One region of the Vibrio sp. genome, then DNA from elsewhere that is predicted to be linked to it. Evidence: predicted binding sites of a transcription regulator. Region 1 holds the regulator's gene; the other holds the start of a gene.
The links. The regulator CRP, encoded in region 1, controls carbon source genes, mostly activating them, when cyclic AMP is high. The targets are predictions, from matches to a motif close to TGTGANNNNNNTCACA.

Region 1 (4,404 bases):
GAAGTGCCATCAAACCGAAATTCTGGCTCGAAGAAGCCCTCCCTGCCTACTATGAAAGTCTCACCGATCCGGCATAATAGCGGCCCCAAAACGAACATAAAATCACGAGGTATTTATGATTGTTCCATGGCAACAAATTGATCCAGAGACACTAGATAACTTAATTCGAGAATTTGTCCTTCGAGAAGGGACCGATTACGGCACAATTGAAGTATCACTGCAAAGCAAGATAGACCAAATTAAGAAACAACTTGAGTCAGGCGATGCTGTCGTGGTTTTCTCTGAATTACATGAAACCGTCGACATTCAACTCAAAAACAAGTTTTAGAGAACTGCATACAATGACGGTTTGCTAAAGCGTGTTATAGTGAACTCCGATTACAGGAACGTATTCATAGACAAGGTTTGTCATGTCAGCAAAACACCCAATAATTGCCGTTACCGGTTCTTCTGGTGCCGGAACTACAACCACTTCAGAAGCTTTCCGCAAGATGTTCAATATGATGAACGTCAAGCCCGCTTGGGTAGAAGGCGACAGCTTCCATCGATTCACTCGCCCGGAAATGGACGTCGAAATCCGTAAAGCGCGCGAACAAGGTCGCCATATCAGTTATTTTGGCCCGCAAGCGAATGACTTCCCTGCATTGGCTGAGTTTTTTCGCAAATATGGCCACGAAGGCACCGGCCAGGTACGTCGCTATCTGCACACCTTTGACGAGGCAGTACCTTATAACCAGATGCCGGGCACTTTCACACCATGGCAAGACCTACCGGAAAATTCCGATGTAATGTTCTATGAAGGCCTGCATGGTGGTGTCGTCGATGGTGACGTCAATGTCGCTCAACATGTCGATTTTCTGATTGGCATGGTGCCGATTGTTAACTTAGAGTGGATACAGAAATTCGTCCGTGACACCCGTGATCGAGGCCACTCTCGCGAAGCGGTTATGGACTCGATTGTTCGTTCGATGGACGACTATCTCAATTACATCACCCCGCAGTTCTCACGAACACACATCAACTTTCAGCGCGTACCAACAGTAGATACATCGAACCCACTTAATGCTAAAGGTATCCCAAGTCTAGATGAAAGCTTTGTGGTAATTCGTTTACGCGGAATTAAGAATGTCGATTTCCCATATCTATTGGCTATGATTGATGGCTCATTTATGTCGCGCCATAACACTTTAGTGGTGCCTGGCGGCAAGATGAGTTTTGCGATGGAATTGATCGTTCGACCAATCCTACAACAGCTGATCGAAACGGGAAAAATTGGCTAGAACTCACGGCTAGAACACGATTACTTTTCATACCGTGATCATGTGCACAGTTTTGCGTAGTAAAACCCAAGTAGTACCCGATTAAAATCAAGAAATCGTTTTCGAAAAAGGATACTATTTGTAACCGAAACACAAGTTGGCTTGCAGCATTTGTAAAGTGCTCTTATCCTAGTAGGCCTATTTAAGGCTTTGCTAAAACATGGAAAGCGGCAAGCGTACCCTGCAGAGGAAGTGAGATATTATGGTTCTAGGTAAACCTCAAACCGACCCAACATTAGAGTGGTTCCTTTCACACTGTCATATTCATAAGTACCCTTCAAAAAGCACGCTAATTCACGCGGGCGAGAAAGCTGAGACTTTGTACTACATCGTAAAAGGTTCAGTAGCGGTTCTTATTAAAGACGAAGAAGGTAAGGAAATGATCCTTTCTTACCTAAACCAAGGTGACTTTATCGGTGAGCTTGGTCTATTCGAAGAAGACCAAGAGCGTACCGCATGGGTTCGTGCTAAATCTCCTTGTGAAGTTGCAGAAATTTCGTTCAAGAAATTCCGTCAGCTAATTCAAGTAAACCCAGATATCCTTATGCGTCTTTCAGCGCAAATGGCAAGCCGCCTACAGGTGACTAGCCAAAAAGTGGGTGACCTTGCGTTCCTAGACGTAACTGGCCGTATTGCTCAAACGCTACTTAACCTAGCGAAGCAACCAGATGCGATGACTCACCCAGACGGCATGCAAATCAAGATCACTCGTCAAGAAATCGGTCAAATTGTTGGCTGTTCTCGTGAGACTGTAGGTCGTATCTTGAAGATGCTAGAAGAGCAGAACCTAATCTCTGCTCACGGTAAGACCATCGTTGTTTACGGTACTCGTTAATCTCGATTAACTGCTAAATTTTAAAAGCCACCCATTGGGTGGCTTTTTTGTTCTTGGGGTCTACCAAATAGATAATCGATTCTCTCGCTTATCCATTGGTACTTTCGAAGATTTTATCTGCAGATGCTGCCACGAACCCAGGGTAAAGCTCTCCATTACTCATTGGGTAACGTTTAGCAAACTCATAGAAGCCACCTGGAATAACTTCACTCCCTTCAGTAAAGGTAACTGCGACTTTATCTGCCATGGTTGATGATTGCTCCAGCAGTACATCTGGAGAACCTTTCACTTCACCACCAAACTCATTAATGGTAAAACCAGCATCACGTAGGTGGTTATTCACACCAACCACTTCATCAAACGCACTTAACTGGTTCACGCTCACGGTAAAGTGGTTTGCACCATAACCATGGGCAGCTAGCCAAGAGGCGTACTCACTCTCTTTTGCCAGCGATTGGAAATCAGCATAGCTAAGATCCCACAAACGTCCTCCATACAAGAATTCTGGGCTTTGCAATTGAGAAGCATCGACCTGCTCAACCAATTTAGCCACAATTGCCTGCAACTCAGCTGAACACTCTTCTACCTTCAACTCACTAATGAATACTTTCGGTTGAGTTGGGTCTGGGTGCTCAAAGTGCTTAGCGACCAACTTTTTGCTCTCAAACACATAGTCGCCACAAGGTGTGTAACCTGCGTCAAGGAATGGTTGAGCTAACGTGGCAATGCCTAACGGCTCTACATTAAAGGTGCGCAAAGCAATATGGTCGTTGATCAGAGCTTCATCTTCTTGCAGGAGGTGATGCACTTTTTCAGCAGAGGGACATAAGCGTTGAATATAGTCATTCCATAACGGTCGGAATAAAACATCTGGCGTCATAACGCCTCCTTGTATAGGGTTTGTTTACGTTAAAGAGAGCTTATTAGTATTATTTTTAGATATAAAAGAGGCCATCTAACCAAATGTGTCCAGAAAATCTGATTAGATAGCCTTCAACCTGTGACGTTTAAAGTGCCTTCCGGCTCGGGAAGGCAAGAAGGGAATTCCCTAATTTATCTCGTTATAGCTCTACCCCAGGGCTAAGCGTAGCAGGTAGTAACGTTTCACCGCCTTCCATCGAAGCCATAGGATAAGCACAATAATCTGCTGCATAGTATGCGCTTGGGCGTAAATTACCCGACGCACCAGGACCACCAAATGGCGCATCTCCGCTCGCTCCGGTTAGCTGACGGTTACGGTTTACGATACCTGCTCGAATATGGTCAACAAAGTATTCCCACTCGCTGTCATCGGTAGACACCAGGCCAGCCGATAAGCCAAAGCGTGTGTCATTCGCCAGTTCGACCGCTTTTTCCAAACCTTGGTAACGAACAACTTGCAGTAGTGGGCCAAAGTACTCTTCATCTGGTAGCTCAGCAATCGCTGTTACGTCGATGATGCCAGGAGTAACAAACGCCGCTTCACCTGCTTTCGCTTCGATTAGACTCTCACCGCCAAGCTTTTGTAGGTTCGCTTGAGCTGCAAGAATGAAGTCAGCGGCTGCTTTTGAAATTTGAGGCCCCATAAATGGAGCGGGTTCTGCAAAAGGCTGATCGACACGGATCTTGTTGGTCGCTTCTACCAGTTTGCTCACTAGCAAATCACCTTTCTCACCTTCAGGTACATACAGGCGACGTGCACAGGTACAGCGTTGACCGGCACTGATAAACGCAGACTGAATAATAGTATAAACCGTCGCATCTAGGTCACCATAGCTCTCAGAGATAACCATAGGGTTGTTACCGCCCATCTCTAAAGCCAGCATCTTACCTGGCTGACCAGCAAACTGTTTATGCAGGATATGGCCTGTGTTTGCACTACCAGTAAATAACACGCCATCAAGACCTTTCGAATCAGCGAGCGCTATCCCCGTCTCTTTGGCACCTTGAACTAGGTTAATCACACCTTTTGGTAACCCTACTTGATCCCACAGTTTCATCGCAAACTCACCCGTTAGTGGCGTTTGCTCTGAAGGCTTAAATACCACTGTGTTACCTGCTAATAGTGCTGGCACGATGTGACCATTTGGCAAATGACCAGGGAAGTTATACGGCCCGAAGACTGCCATCACGCCTAGTGGGCGATGGCGTAAAACAATTTGGTTACCCGCGGCTTCGCGCTGCGCTTCACCCGTACGATCATGGTAAGCACGAATAGAGATAGCAATTTTACCGGCCATTGCTGCCGCTTCGGTACGTGTTTCCCAGATT
Region 2 (4,404 bases), on a different contig from region 1:
GAGATTTGTTGAGAAACGTCAGCCGCTGGAATGATGATTTCTGCCATGCTTACACGGTAATCAGGGATGAATACCACTTTTAGCTTGTTGCCGATACGTGGGTCATTGTTGATCTTCTCAGCAACCTTGTTCACAGCAAAGATGATCTCTTTCGCTAGGTGGTAACCTGGTGCGGCTTTCGCTGCAAAGAAACAAACGCGCGGCGTGCACTCGAAACCAGGTTCATTAATGATGCGATGGTATAGAGACAGAATGTGTAGCAAATCTAGGTGCTGACGCTTGTACTCATGTAGACGTTTGATTTGTACGTCAAAGATAGCGTTAGTGTCTAGCTCGATACCCATGTTCTCTTGAACCCAATCAGCAAGACGTTGTTTGTTTTGCTTCTTAACCGCCATGAATTCTTTCTGGAACTTAGCGTCTGTTGCGTATTGCGCAATACCTTCTAGCTGTTCTAGTTTCGCAGGCCACTCGGTGCCAATCTTGTCAGAAATAAGGTTTGATAGGCCTGGGTTACAGAACTTCAGCCAACGGCGAGGCGTAATACCATTTGTTACGTTGGTCAGTTTACCTGGGAAGATCTCGTTAAATTCAGGGAATAGATCTTTCTTAACTAGCTCGGAGTGAAGCGCCGCTACACCATTCACTTTGTAAGAGCCAATCACACATAGGTTTGCCATGCGTACCATGCGGTTGAAACCTTCTTGGATGATAGAAAGCTTCGCTTGCTTCTCACCGTCACCAGGCCACATCTGACGAACTTCTTGTAGGAAGCGGTGGTTGATTTCAAAAATGATTTCCATATGACGCGGTAGTAGGCGCTGGATTAGCGACTCAGGCCATGTCTCTAGTGCTTCTGGAAGTAGCGTGTGGTTCGTGTAAGCAAAGGTATTTGCACTGATTTCCCATGCTTTATCCCAAGATAGGCCTTTTTCGTCGATCAGAATGCGCATCAATTCAGGAATCGCAATCGTTGGGTGGGTATCGTTAAGCTGAATCGTTTCTTGCTTAGGCAGATCCGCCAGCGCGAAACCAGCCGCTTCATGGCGACGCAAAATATCACGAACCGATGCCGCAGAGTGGAAGTACTGCTGCATTAGGCGAAGAGTTTTGCCTTTCTCGTGGTTGTCATTCGGGTAAAGAACTTTTGTAATGTTACCCGCATCAATCAGTGAGTGCTGAGCTTCAAAGTAATCACCATTGTTGAAGCTTGCTAGTGAGAATGGCGCAATTGCCTGACATTCCCAAAGGCGCAGCGGGTAAACCGTGTCTGATTCATAGCCCACGATTGGCAAGTCCCAAGGCATTGCTTTCACTGACATGCCAGGAACCCATTTACGGACTTCTTTACCATTAACGTGTTCAACTTCAACGTGACCGTAGAAGCCAATCTCTTGTGCTAGTTCTGGACGAGCAACTTCCCATGGGTAGCCTTCAACACCACGCCACGCGTCTGGCGCTTCTTTTTGGCGGCCTTGTTCAAATGATTGCTTGAATAGACCATATTCGTAATGCAGACCGTAACCCACCGTTGGGAATTCTTGGGCAGCACATGAATCCATAAAACACGCAGCTAGACGACCCAAACCACCGTTACCAAGTGATGGATCGCGCTCTTCTTCTAACAGGTCTGTTAGGTTGTGGCCAAGCTCTTCCATCGCTTCAGTGATCTGTTCATACAGACCCATGCTGATTAAGTTGTTACCTGTAAGGCGACCGATTAGGAATTCAAGTGATAAGTAGTTAACGCTTTTTGCTTTCTGGATTTTAGGATCTTGTTCAGTCTTTAAAAGATCCAGCGTTGTTAATTCAGCAAGCGCACGGCCCATTGCTAAATACCAGTCACGCGGAGTCGCAGTTGCTTCTGTCTTTGCGTAAGTCGTCGAAAGGTGTTGCTTTACGCTTTCTTGGAAACAAGCTTTATCAAATTTTTTCTGTTGCGTAGGTTTCATTAGAGAAATCTCACTTATTGGTTCTAATCCATCTGAGACATATCGTGCATGGGCACGGCTAGCAAAACATCCTCCTCCTAAACGGCGTATTGGGAGGAGGACTCAGGGCGTAGAGGGCGGACTACACAACACTGAGTGATCTGCTTCTCACTTCATTGTTATGTGGAGCAGGCACAGGTGATTGAGATCACACCATCAACGAAATAACCCTACATCTTGTTTATGAAACTTAGTTGCATAGAAAAACCACCAATTGATGTTTATGTATACTCGATCACATTAAGTTTTCATCTGTTACTCATTTTTCATCGTTTTTGGTGTAAGTCGGGTAATAAGTCGCATTAAAACCACCCATAAATAGTGATTAAAATCACAAAACAAGGGCGTAGGCGGCAGCAAAATGTGAAATAGCCAAAAATCTCGCGGTTGATCAATAACTGTAGTGATTGTTCTCAAGTAACATCCCTGTCAACAAGGTCTTTTGTGGCTATTTTTTCACCACCCCTAGCATTATGAATAACAATAAGTAGGGGCATTGTTCAGGGAAAAGAAGATGTGGATTCCTTCTAAATTAACCCGACCAGGTCGTTTACATAACGCCATCGTACGCCCACGAGTTCTCGATTTGTTGCAGCAAGCACCCTGCTACAAACTCGTCCTTTTTCGCTCACCCGCTGGATATGGTAAAACAACCATGGCTTCTCAGTGGCTATCCGATAAAGTAAATGTCGGTTGGTACAGCATAGACGAAAGTGATAACGACTCTTTCCGCTTTATGAATTACTTATTGCAGGCGTTAAATAAAGCAACCAATAACGCTTGCCCTAATGCGCAAAAGCTCGCAGAAAAGCGTCAATTCTCTTCACTTCACTCCCTTTTCGGCGAAGTTTTCTCAGAAATGTCAGTCTTCCATCAAGAGTGCTATCTGGTATTGGATGATTACCACCTGATCAATGACGAAGAGATCCACGAAGCCATGCGCTTCTTCCTAAAGCACATGCCAGATAACCTAACCCTGGTGGTAACAAGTCGTGCTGCGCCTCCATTGGGCACAGCAAACTTACGTGTACGTGACTTGATGATTGAAATCGGCAATGAAATGCTGGCATTCGATATTGAAGAGACAACTCGTTTTTTCAATCAACGCGTTGCCGATGGCATCGACGATATTACCGCCAACAATTTACGTACTTACGTAGAAGGTTGGCCTTCCGCGCTACAACTCATTGCTTTACAAGCACAGCATCAACACAAAACGTTAGCGCAATCGGCAGAATCGTTTTCTGAGTTTAACCACGCGCATTTGTGGGACTATTTAGTCGAAGAAGTGTTCGATCTGTTGGATGCAGAAACGCGTATGTTCTTGTTGCAATGTTCAGTATTGGATCACTTCAATGATCAGTTGGTTGCTACACTTACAGAACGTGACGATGCACTGAGTATGATCGAATCACTCAACCGTTTCGGACTGTTCATTCATCCTCTCGAAGGCGAACAAAATTGGTACCGCTTCCACAATCTATTTGCTGAATTCCTAACACATGAACGTTCTGCACGAATTCCGCAACAAGAAACCCAGCTACACCAGACAGCAGCCCAAGCATGGTTAAAACTCTCTTCTCCTCATCAAGCGCTTTACCATGCTCAGAAAGCGAAAAACAGCCAACTCATTGCTGATATTTTAGTTCAGTTTGGCTGGAAAATGTTTAACGGGGGAGAGCTGCAAAGCCTTGAAAAAGCGATTGAAACGTTAACGCCTGAACAACTCTACAGTGAACCTAAACTGTGTATGCTCCAAGCTTGGTTAGCGCAGAGTCAACATCGTTATAACGATGTTGGTGATTTGCTTTCTAAGGCAGATCAGCAGATGAAAGCATTTAATGTCGTGTTAAGCGCGAAAGAACAAGGCGAGTTTAACGCGCTCCGTGCTCAAGTTGCGATTAACCAAGATGAACCAGAAAAGGCTCTCGAGTTAGCAGAGTTATCGCTAAGCCAACTTGATAGCACCGTATATCGTAGCCGAATCGTTGCGACGTCAGTTGTGGGTGAAGTAAACCACGTATTGGGGCACTTAAGCCGCGCACTGCCGATGATGCAACAAACGGAAAAGCTTGCTCGTCAATACCAGGTGTACCATCAAGCGCTATGGGCAATGCTGCAACAAAGCGAAATCTTAATCGCTCAAGGTTATGTCCAAGCGGCGTACGAAGTACAAGACAATGCATTTAAGCTGATAGAAGAGCAACAGCTGCAGCAAGTACCACTACATGAATTCCTCTTACGTGTTAGAGCGCAAATTCTCTGGTGTTGGAATCGTTTAGATGAGGCGGAAGAGTGTGCTTATAAAGGTTTAGACATATTGGGCAACCACAGCCCGAGTAAACACCTACACAGTTACTCCATGCTCGCCCGTATTGCTATTGGCCGTGGGGAGTTGGACAAAGCAGGCAAG

Region 2: a site for CRP is predicted at 2,312-2,327, ahead of malT (HTH-type transcriptional regulator MalT). Genes of this name have one in related genera too.

What each region holds. Positions count from the first base shown of each region.
Region 1 covers NZ_CFHWOM010000017.1:54,381-58,784, reverse strand. The annotation lists gene AC4MRV_RS11500 (hydrolase) at 1-77, shown strand, start outside; gene AC4MRV_RS11495 (YheU family protein) at 116-328, shown strand; gene AC4MRV_RS11490 (phosphoribulokinase) at 411-1,280, shown strand; gene crp (cAMP-activated global transcriptional regulator CRP) at 1,522-2,154, shown strand; gene AC4MRV_RS11480 (DUF1338 domain-containing protein) at 2,243-3,034, opposite strand; gene astD (succinylglutamate-semialdehyde dehydrogenase) at 3,216-4,404, opposite strand, start outside.
Region 2 covers NZ_CFHWOM010000001.1:225,264-229,667, reverse strand. The annotation lists gene AC4MRV_RS01120 (glycogen/starch/alpha-glucan phosphorylase) at 1-1,952, opposite strand, end outside; gene malT (HTH-type transcriptional regulator MalT) at 2,506-4,404, shown strand, end outside.